Regions from separate parts of the Gilliamella sp. M0320 genome, predicted to be linked through region 1. Evidence: riboswitches for the same ligand, from Rfam matches in the RefSeq annotation. Region 1 holds a riboswitch; the other holds the start of a gene.
What was found. Region 1 has a riboswitch for thiamine pyrophosphate ahead of thiM (hydroxyethylthiazole kinase). Riboswitches for the same ligand answer to the same signal wherever they lie in the genome.
Positions count from the first base shown of each region.

Region 1 (4,444 bases):
AATTAATGAAGCGGGATTTGAGTTTGTCGGTATTGCTTATTAACAGTATTTAGCGTTATTAAATTTTAGGCGATTATCTCATCGCCTAAATCTTCGAGAGTACTTTTATCAAATCATCGATTAACAGTTTTTGTATACTTCTACCACCATTGATAAAAATGGTGAGTAGGCCCAATTCCCTTACCAATTTTTAAACTATCTGCATGTTCAATAGCGCCTTGTAGGTATTTTTTGGCTTGTTTAACCGCTTCTTCTAAATGATGTTTCGGTAACAAGGCTGCAATTGCTGCAGAGAGGGTACAACCTGTACCATGGGTATTTCTCGTTGCGATCCTCGGTGATGTCATTCTAATGATGTTGTCGTGAGTGATTAAATAATCAGGGCTTTCTTGACTTGGCAAATGTCCGCCTTTCATTAAGACTGCCTGACAACCCAATTTTAGTAACTCATAACCTTGTCGTTGCATTTGCTCTTCGTTTTTTGCCTCACTACAATCAAGTAATGCAGCCGCTTCAGGTAGATTAGGGGTGATGATTGTGGCTAATGGTAATAATAGATCTCGAATAGCAGAAACGGCATCAGCTTTTAACAATGGATGTCCGCCTTTAGCAATCATTACGGTATCAAGCACAATATTGGCAATAGGATGATTGTTTAATAGCTGATGAACTGTAGTAACAATCTCTTTATTCATTAGCATACCAATTTTAACACTATCAATGTGGATATCTTGATATAGTGTATTAAACTGTGCTTCAATAAATTCAGCGGGAATAGCATGTACACCATTAACGCCTTGCGTACTTTGTGCGGTTAATGCGGTGATCACTGACATACCATAAGCACCAAGTGCTGAAAATGCTTTTAAGTCAGCTTGAATACCTGCGCCACCACTAGGGTCACTGCCTGCTATTGTTAATGCAACTGTTGTCATGATTTGGTTTCCTATTTTGCCAGTTTTATTTTACTGATTAGGTCTGATGTCGCTTTGGCAAGATTAGCTTGTCCGCATATTGCCGACACAACGGCAATACCTTCAATGCCAGTTTGGATTACTTCGGTTAAATTATTCGCGCCGATACCACCGATAGCCACGGCAGGGCATTGTTTCGCTTTAACCAGTTCTTTCAATTGAGCAATGCCTGTCGCGGCGGCAGCATCTTTTTTGGTTGCGGTTGGATAGATAGGCCCTATGCCAAGATAATCGACTAAATGCCAAGGAACATTCTCTAGTTGTGATTGATTTGAAACTGAAAGTCCTAACCATTTGTCTGTGCCAATTAAGCGTCGAGTAACGTCGACCGGTAGATCGCTTTGTCCTATATGAACGCCATCGGCATCAATGGCTAAAGCAATATCAACATGGTCATTGATAAATAGCGGAACTTGGGTACTACTTAACACTTCTTTGAGCGCTTGTGCGGCATCATACCAATTTTTACCAGAGTATTCTTGTTCTGAACGTAGTTGCACTGCGGTAACACCATTCTCAACAGCAATTTTGGTGGTAGTGACCATACCATCTATACCGCCACATAATAACGGATCGAGGACTAAATAGAGGGTTAAATCAAGTTGCTTTTTCATCAAACATCCTTATTTTTAGTTTTGATTGAATCGTGAAAGATGATCAATAACAGCAATGGCGAAACTACCTAACCCTTGTTGCTTACTAGCGAGCTGTCCTGCTTTTTTCATCATAAAACAAGCTGATGCGGTAGCGGTTAAACGATCACTAGTGGTTGCAATAAATGCTGCTACCATCGCAGATAACGAACAGCCGGTGCCAGTTACTTTAGTTAAAGCGATATCGCCACCGACAATGCTATAAATTTGTTCACCATCTGTGACATAATCTATCTCACCTGTTATTGCGACAATGGTTTGATATTTTTGTGCTAATAGTATTGCTGCATTTAATGCAGAATCGGTAGAATCAAGTCCATCAGGCCCTTTCGATGATGATTGTTGACCACTCAATGCGAGAATTTCAGAGGCATTTCCTCGAATAACACTCGGTCTAAAAGTTAACAGTTGTTTGGCAATTTCAGTGCGGTATTTAAGTGCCGCACCAATCGCTACAGGATCTAGTACCCATGGTGTCTGTGTTTGTTCAGCTTTTGCTGCAGCTAACAACATACTATTTGCGCTGTGCTCATCAATGGTACCAATATTAATTAATAAACTACTGGCAATAGTTACAAAGTCTTCAACTTCTTGTTTAGCAACGACCATTGCTGGTGAAGCTCCAATGGCTAATAAGACATTAGCGGTAAAATTCTGTACGACATCATTGGTAATGCAATGGACTAACGGTCGTTGTTGTTTAACTTGCTCAATAAAGGGAATGGCATCATTATTTTGAAATAACTGAATGGTAGACATATTCTTTCCTTATTTATTATTGATATTAAGGGAAGAATGTGTCAAAACGGATAATTAAGACGAAGACTTCCCTACGCTGGTATGAGCCAGATCAGGTTCAACGGGTAAAATCTCAGTTTTTTGTAGTAACAAAAAACACCCCGAGTCAAAAAACAATTAATAAAAACAGTTTTATTATCTACTGAGTTTATATTTTATACAAGCTATTGTAATAATCTTTCGATATCGCTAATAGATCGTCTATCTGGTAAGAAAATGATTAAGTGATCACCATCTTCGATCATTAAATCGGTATTAACAATAATCACATCTTCACCACGCACCACAGCACCAATAGTTGCCCCTGAAGGCAATTTTAGACTGTTAATATTTTTACCTACTAGTTTAGAGTTTTCAGTATCACCCTTAACGATCACTTCGACAATTTCTGATTCACCTTGCCGTAGTGAGACAACTTTTACCACGCCATTTTGTCTTACATGACTGAGTAATTCTGAAATAGTGGCATGTTGTGGTGAAATGGCAATATCAATTACGCTATCGTTTATCAGCTCTAAATAAGCTTGTCGTTGAATAAGTACGATTACTTTTTTTGCTCCCATCCTTTTGGCAAGCATTGATGACATAATATTTGATTCATCATCACTTGTCACTGCAACAAAAAGGTCGGTAAGTTCGACTTGTTCTTGCGATAATAGCTCTTGATCCGATGATTCACCATGTAATACGGTCGTATTAACTAACTGCTCGGCAATTAATTCTGCTTTTTCGGCATTACGTTCAATCAATTTAACTTGATAATCGTTTTCTAATCGCTTAGCTAAAGCAACAGCAATGCCACCACCACCACTAATGAGTATTCGTTTATAAGGCTTTTCTAACCGTTGTAATTCACTGGTTACCGCTTTGATGTTAAGCGGTGGGGTAATAAAGTAAACCATATCCCCAGCTTCAATCAAAGTTGAACCAATCGGACGAATAAAACGATTTTTACGATAAATAGCCACCACCCGCGCTTCGACATGAGGTAAATGTTCTTTTAGCTCTGATAATTCACTACCCACCAATGCACCACCATAGTAAGCTGTAACGGCAACTAAGCAGACTCGATTATCATAAAATGAGGCAAATTGTAGTGCGCCAGGATATTGCACTAGCTGGCTGATATGATTGGTGATTAGATTTTCTGGGGCTATAATATGATCGATATTAATACAATCTTTATTAAAAAATGAGTATCTTTCATCATTATATTCTGGAGCTCGAATACGTGCGACTTTTTGAGGAATATTGAACATCACATGCCCAATCTGGCAAGCCATCATATTGACCTCATCAGAATTGGTAACAGCGACTAACATGTCGGCAGATTCTGCACCAGCACTTTCTAATACTTGTGGATAAGATGATTTTCCACAAATAACTTGTAAATCAAAACGTTCTTGCAATGATTGCAACTTGTCATGATCTTCATCAACAACAGTCACATCGTTCTGTTTTTCGGTAACCAGATATTCGGCAAGAGCACTACCTGTTTGACCTGCACCAAGAATGATAATTTTCATAACTAACCTATGATAATCAAAAAGGCTTCAATGGCACTTTTCGTTAACAAAAACGATAGTGCGTTTAGTCATTAAAGCCAATTGATATTGTTTAGCGTTAATTGCAATCTAGTTTTACGGTTAATTATACAAAACCGATTGCGTCATAAACTTTTTTCAACGTTGGCTCTGCTTTTGCTCGAGCTTTTTGTGCACCTTCTTGCATAATTGTCAGAAGATAATTTTCATCATCACGATACTGATGATATTTTGCTTGTAAACCAGTTAACATATCAATAACTTGATTTGCGACCTCAGTTTTTAGATGGCCATACATTTTACCTTCGAATTCTTTCTCCAGTTCAGCGATAGGTTTACCCGTAATACCGGTTAATATATCTAACAGATTTGATACCCCCGTTTTATTTTTTAAATCATAACGTACGACAGGTGGTTCGTCAGAATCGGTCATTGCCCGTTTAATTTTCTTCTCGACATCTTTTGGATTTTCAAG
Region 1 covers NZ_JACFQD010000003.1:274,086-278,529, forward strand. The annotation lists gene H3T83_RS05805 (heavy-metal-associated domain-containing protein) at 1-43, shown strand, start outside; gene thiD (bifunctional hydroxymethylpyrimidine kinase/phosphomethylpyrimidine kinase) at 141-935, opposite strand; gene thiE (thiamine phosphate synthase) at 947-1,588, opposite strand; gene thiM (hydroxyethylthiazole kinase) at 1,604-2,377, opposite strand; TPP riboswitch at 2,438-2,539, opposite strand; gene trkA (Trk system potassium transporter TrkA) at 2,590-3,951, opposite strand; gene trpS (tryptophan--tRNA ligase) at 4,076-4,444, opposite strand, start outside.

Region 2 (4,444 bases), on a different contig from region 1:
TAATAATGGTTTAATACCTAACGCTATATTTTGTTCGACAGTGAGATGGCTAAATAAATTATTGTTTTGGAATAGCATCGATACCGGCCGTTTACCCGGTAAAGTCGTGGTGACGTTTTGATGATTTAGGATAATTTGCCCTGAATGAGGAAAAATAAATCCGGCAATTAAACTGAGTAATGTACTTTTGCCTGCACCGCTTGGGCCAACAATCACTACTCTTTCTTTAGCAGCAATATTAAGCACAAAGTGCATGTTGAAGTTATCATATTGATACTCAGTTTTTTGAAGTTCGATCATAATCCATAACAACCAATAAGCTAAATGATAAAATTAATAAAATTGCTGCTGTTACTATACTTTCTTTGTATTGATAATGCGATATCTGCTGATATAAATAATAAGGTAAAGTGGTGACTGACTGCCCACCAAATAAAGCAATTACACCAAAATCGCCCAATGACAAGATGCCAGCAAATGCAAAGCTCATTAATATTGTTCTTCTTAACCCTCTAAAATCAATTAGATAAAAGTGAGTTAAACCATTAATATTCAGTGATTGGGTAAGTCGCCAATATTGAGCAGTAATATCATACATTGGAACGGTAAGATTTTTTGTAATAAATGGTAAAGCCATCAATCCATTACAAACCATCATCAATAAGCAGATAAAAACGGTATTATTACTATAGTCAAATAGTAATAAAAATAATCCTGATGCCAATACCATACTTGGTATGGCTAGAATCAGTGATGCAATTAATAATAGTCCATTACTCAATCGCGGTTGTCTATTTATCAGTAGTCGACTGTTGGTCCAAAGTAATAGTAACCCTAGTGTCATGGCAATAATTGATGAACCAATTGCAATAATGATTGAAAAAAGTAAAGCTTGCTGTAATGAGAAGGTCAACAGTGAAAATTGAAAGAAATAGATACCTTGAAAAAGGATGGTCAGCATCGGTAACAGTATAAACAATCCACCAATCAAAACTAGCACTGAACTAACAATTTTTAATCCTTTGGGTAGAGGTAAACGATAGTCTGTTTGAGTAAATTTTAGCGTTAATTTTTTATCGATTCTGTTTATCTTTTGCATTAATCCAATGAAGGCAATACAACAAACTAATTGTAAACAGGCAAGTAATGCTGCTTGTAACAGATCAAAATCACGAATTGCTTGATAAATAGCAACTTCAAGCGTGGTATATTTTGGCCCGCCACCTAATGCTAAAACAATGGCAAAACTTGAAAAACATAACATAAAAATTAATGCCGCCATAGGTAATATTTGTCTACGCAGTAATGGCCATTCAATAATTTTAAAAAAAGTTACATTGCTAAAATTTAATTGCGCAGCTAAATGTTTTTGTTCAATAGGTACGCTTTGTAAGGTTTGATAAAATAGGCAGCAGGCATAAGGGAAATTCAGGAATACATGCGCCAATAAAATGCCTTGTAAACCATAAATTGAAAATGAGAATGGTATGTGTAATATTTGGCAGATATTTGATAATAAACCTTGTCGCCCGTAAACCGATAGTAAACCAGTCACAACAACTAGTGTTGGTAAGATAAAGGTAATAGGCATCATTTTCAATAACAACTTTTTACCTTTAAAATCGACTAAAGATAATGCTTTAGCCATTAATATAGCTGCGATTAGTGATAATAACGTCGACAATACAGCTTGGTAAAAAGTTATCCATATAATATGCAATATGTAACTATCAAAATAGATGGTTAAATTTCCTGACTGCAAGGCAAATTTCCAGATAGCGAGAAGTGCTGAACTTAATATGATTAAAATTAAACTAGCAGCACTGATACCTGGTAATAATGATCTGAATTTTAACATTAATAATACTTAACTAGTTACTTATTGCTGACTGCCACTCACGAATCCAGCCTTTTTGATGTTTTTCAATCTCTTCCGGTGTAAATTCTAGCGATTTATCAATGGTATTAATTTGCTTATAGGCATCGGGTAGATCGGTTTTAATAATTGGATACATCACATTTTTTTCAGCAAATTGTCGTTGTATCTCAGGTGTTAGTAAGTAACGTAAAAATTGTCGAGCTAAATCGACTTCTTGGCTATATTTAATGATGCCAGCCACTTCGACTTGGCGATAGTGACCTTCAGCAAAAATCGCGGCTGCGTAGCTATGGTTATTTTCATTAATAATATGTGCTATCGGCGATGTGCTATAACTTAATACCAAATCAGCCTCATCTTTTAAGAACATACCATAGGCTTCACTCCAACCTTTAGTTACTGTGACTGTATGTTTAGCAACTTGTTGCCACGCATTTGCCGCCTCGTCACCATAGACTTTTTTCATCCAAAACAATAAACCTAGTCCTGGAGTGCTGGTTCTAGGATCTTGATAAATGATTTTCCAATTAGCTTGGTTTTCGACCAATTCATGTAATGAATGAGGAGGATTTTTGATCTTATCTTGATTATAGATAAAAGCGAAATAGCCAAAATCGTAAGGAATAAAACTATCATCCCACCAATCGGTATTGAGGTTATCGGGTTTACTAATTTGATGCGGAATTAAGATATCCGCTTGCTTGGCTTGTGCTAATAGGTTGTTATCTAATCCTAAAATAACATCCGCATTTGTTTTGTCGCCTTCAAGGCGAATGCGATTTAAAACAGATACGCCATCCCCCAATGTGACAACATCAAGTTGGCAATGACATTGCGCTTCGAAGCCTTTTTTTATTGCTTCACCCGGCCCCCATTGTGACATAAATGAATTGTAACTATAAACGGTTAGGGTTGGTTGTTGTGCATTAGCTAGATGACTAAATAGTGAAAATGAAAATATAACAGATAGTAAAAAGTTTTTACGAAACATTTTGCCTCCAAAGTAATGTGTAAAAGACAAAAGGTTTGAGCAGATATAATAACTCAAATCCCTCCGCTGGTATTATCCAGTTCAGGTTCGACGAGTTATGTCAGTTTTTCTGACACTCTCAGCCCTTCAGGGCACCCCGTTGAGAACGATGAGTAGTTTAGTGGTAGCAAATAGAATTGTAAACAGGCGAGGTGTTGATAAATACAAATTTATACATATTAAAACAAGGTAAGATTACAGGCAATCAGTGACAATTGTTGTGTTTGTCGGTATTATATGCCTCATTTTATGATTATTGATTAGGTACAATGTGAATATTCAACAACTATTAACGCAACGAGTTTCGCAAGCAATGATTATGGCTGGTGCAGATAAAAACTGTGATGCTTTAATCAAGCAATCAGCCAAAGTTCAATTTGGTGATTATCAAGCAAATGGTATCATGGCTACCGCTAAAAAATTGGCTATGCCACCACGCGCATTGGCAGAAAAAGTATTACAACATCTGGATATTGAAGATATTGCCGATAAAGTAGAAATAGCTGGCCCGGGTTTTATTAATATCTTTTTAAAAAATAGTTGGATTGCCGAGCAGAACGAAGTAGCGTTAAGTAGCGATAAATTGAATATCACTTTACCAGCTAAACCACAAACTATTGTGGTTGATTACTCAGCACCAAACGTAGCCAAAGAGATGCATGTTGGTCATTTACGCTCAACGATTATTGGTGATGCGAGTGTTAGAGTCTTAAATTTTCTTGGTCACAATGTGATTCGAGCTAATCACGTTGGTGATTGGGGAACCCAATTTGGTATGTTAATCGCTTACCTTGAAAAAATGCAAAATGAACAGGCCAACGATATGGATCTATCGGATCTAGAATCTTTTTATCGTGCAGCCAAAAAACATTATGACGAAGATGAAGTCTTTGCTGAAAAAGCCCGTAATTATGTCGTTAAGCTTCAAGGCGGTGATGAGTATTGCCGTGAAATGTGGCGAAAACTGGTTGATATTACCATGACGCAAAATATTGCCACATATAAACGACTCAATGTCACACTTTCACTAGAAGATACCATGGGTGAAAGTATCTATAACAGTATGCTTCCGGGTATTGTTGCCGATCTTAAACAGAAAAAATTAGCCGTTGAAAGTGAAGGCGCTATTGTTGTGTTTTTAGATGAGTATAAAAATAAAGAAGGCGAACCAATGGGTGTTATCATCCAAAAACGAGATGGTGGTTATCTTTATGCAACAACCGATATTGCCTGTGCAAAATATCGTTATGAAACCTTACACGCGGATCGTATTTTATATTATACCGATTCACGTCAACATCAACATTTAGAACAAGTTTGGGCGATTGTGCATAAAGCAAAATATGTCCCAGAATCTTTAAAACTTGAACATCATATGTTTGGTATGATGTTAGGTAAAGATGGTAAACCTTTTAAAACGCGTTCAGGTGATACCGTTAAACTAAATGATCTACTCGATGAAGCAACCGAGCGAGCAGCAACATTAATTAAAAGCAAAAATCCTGATCTTTCTGATGCCGAGCTTGCTCAAGTGG
Region 2 covers NZ_JACFQD010000009.1:559-5,002, forward strand. The annotation lists gene thiQ (thiamine ABC transporter ATP-binding protein ThiQ) at 1-300, opposite strand, end outside; gene thiP (thiamine/thiamine pyrophosphate ABC transporter permease) at 278-1,858, opposite strand; gene thiB (thiamine ABC transporter substrate binding subunit) at 1,872-2,870, opposite strand; TPP riboswitch at 2,911-3,019, opposite strand; gene argS (arginine--tRNA ligase) at 3,181-4,444, shown strand, end outside.
Region 2: another riboswitch for thiamine pyrophosphate. It lies ahead of thiB (thiamine ABC transporter substrate binding subunit); the one in region 1 lies ahead of thiM (hydroxyethylthiazole kinase).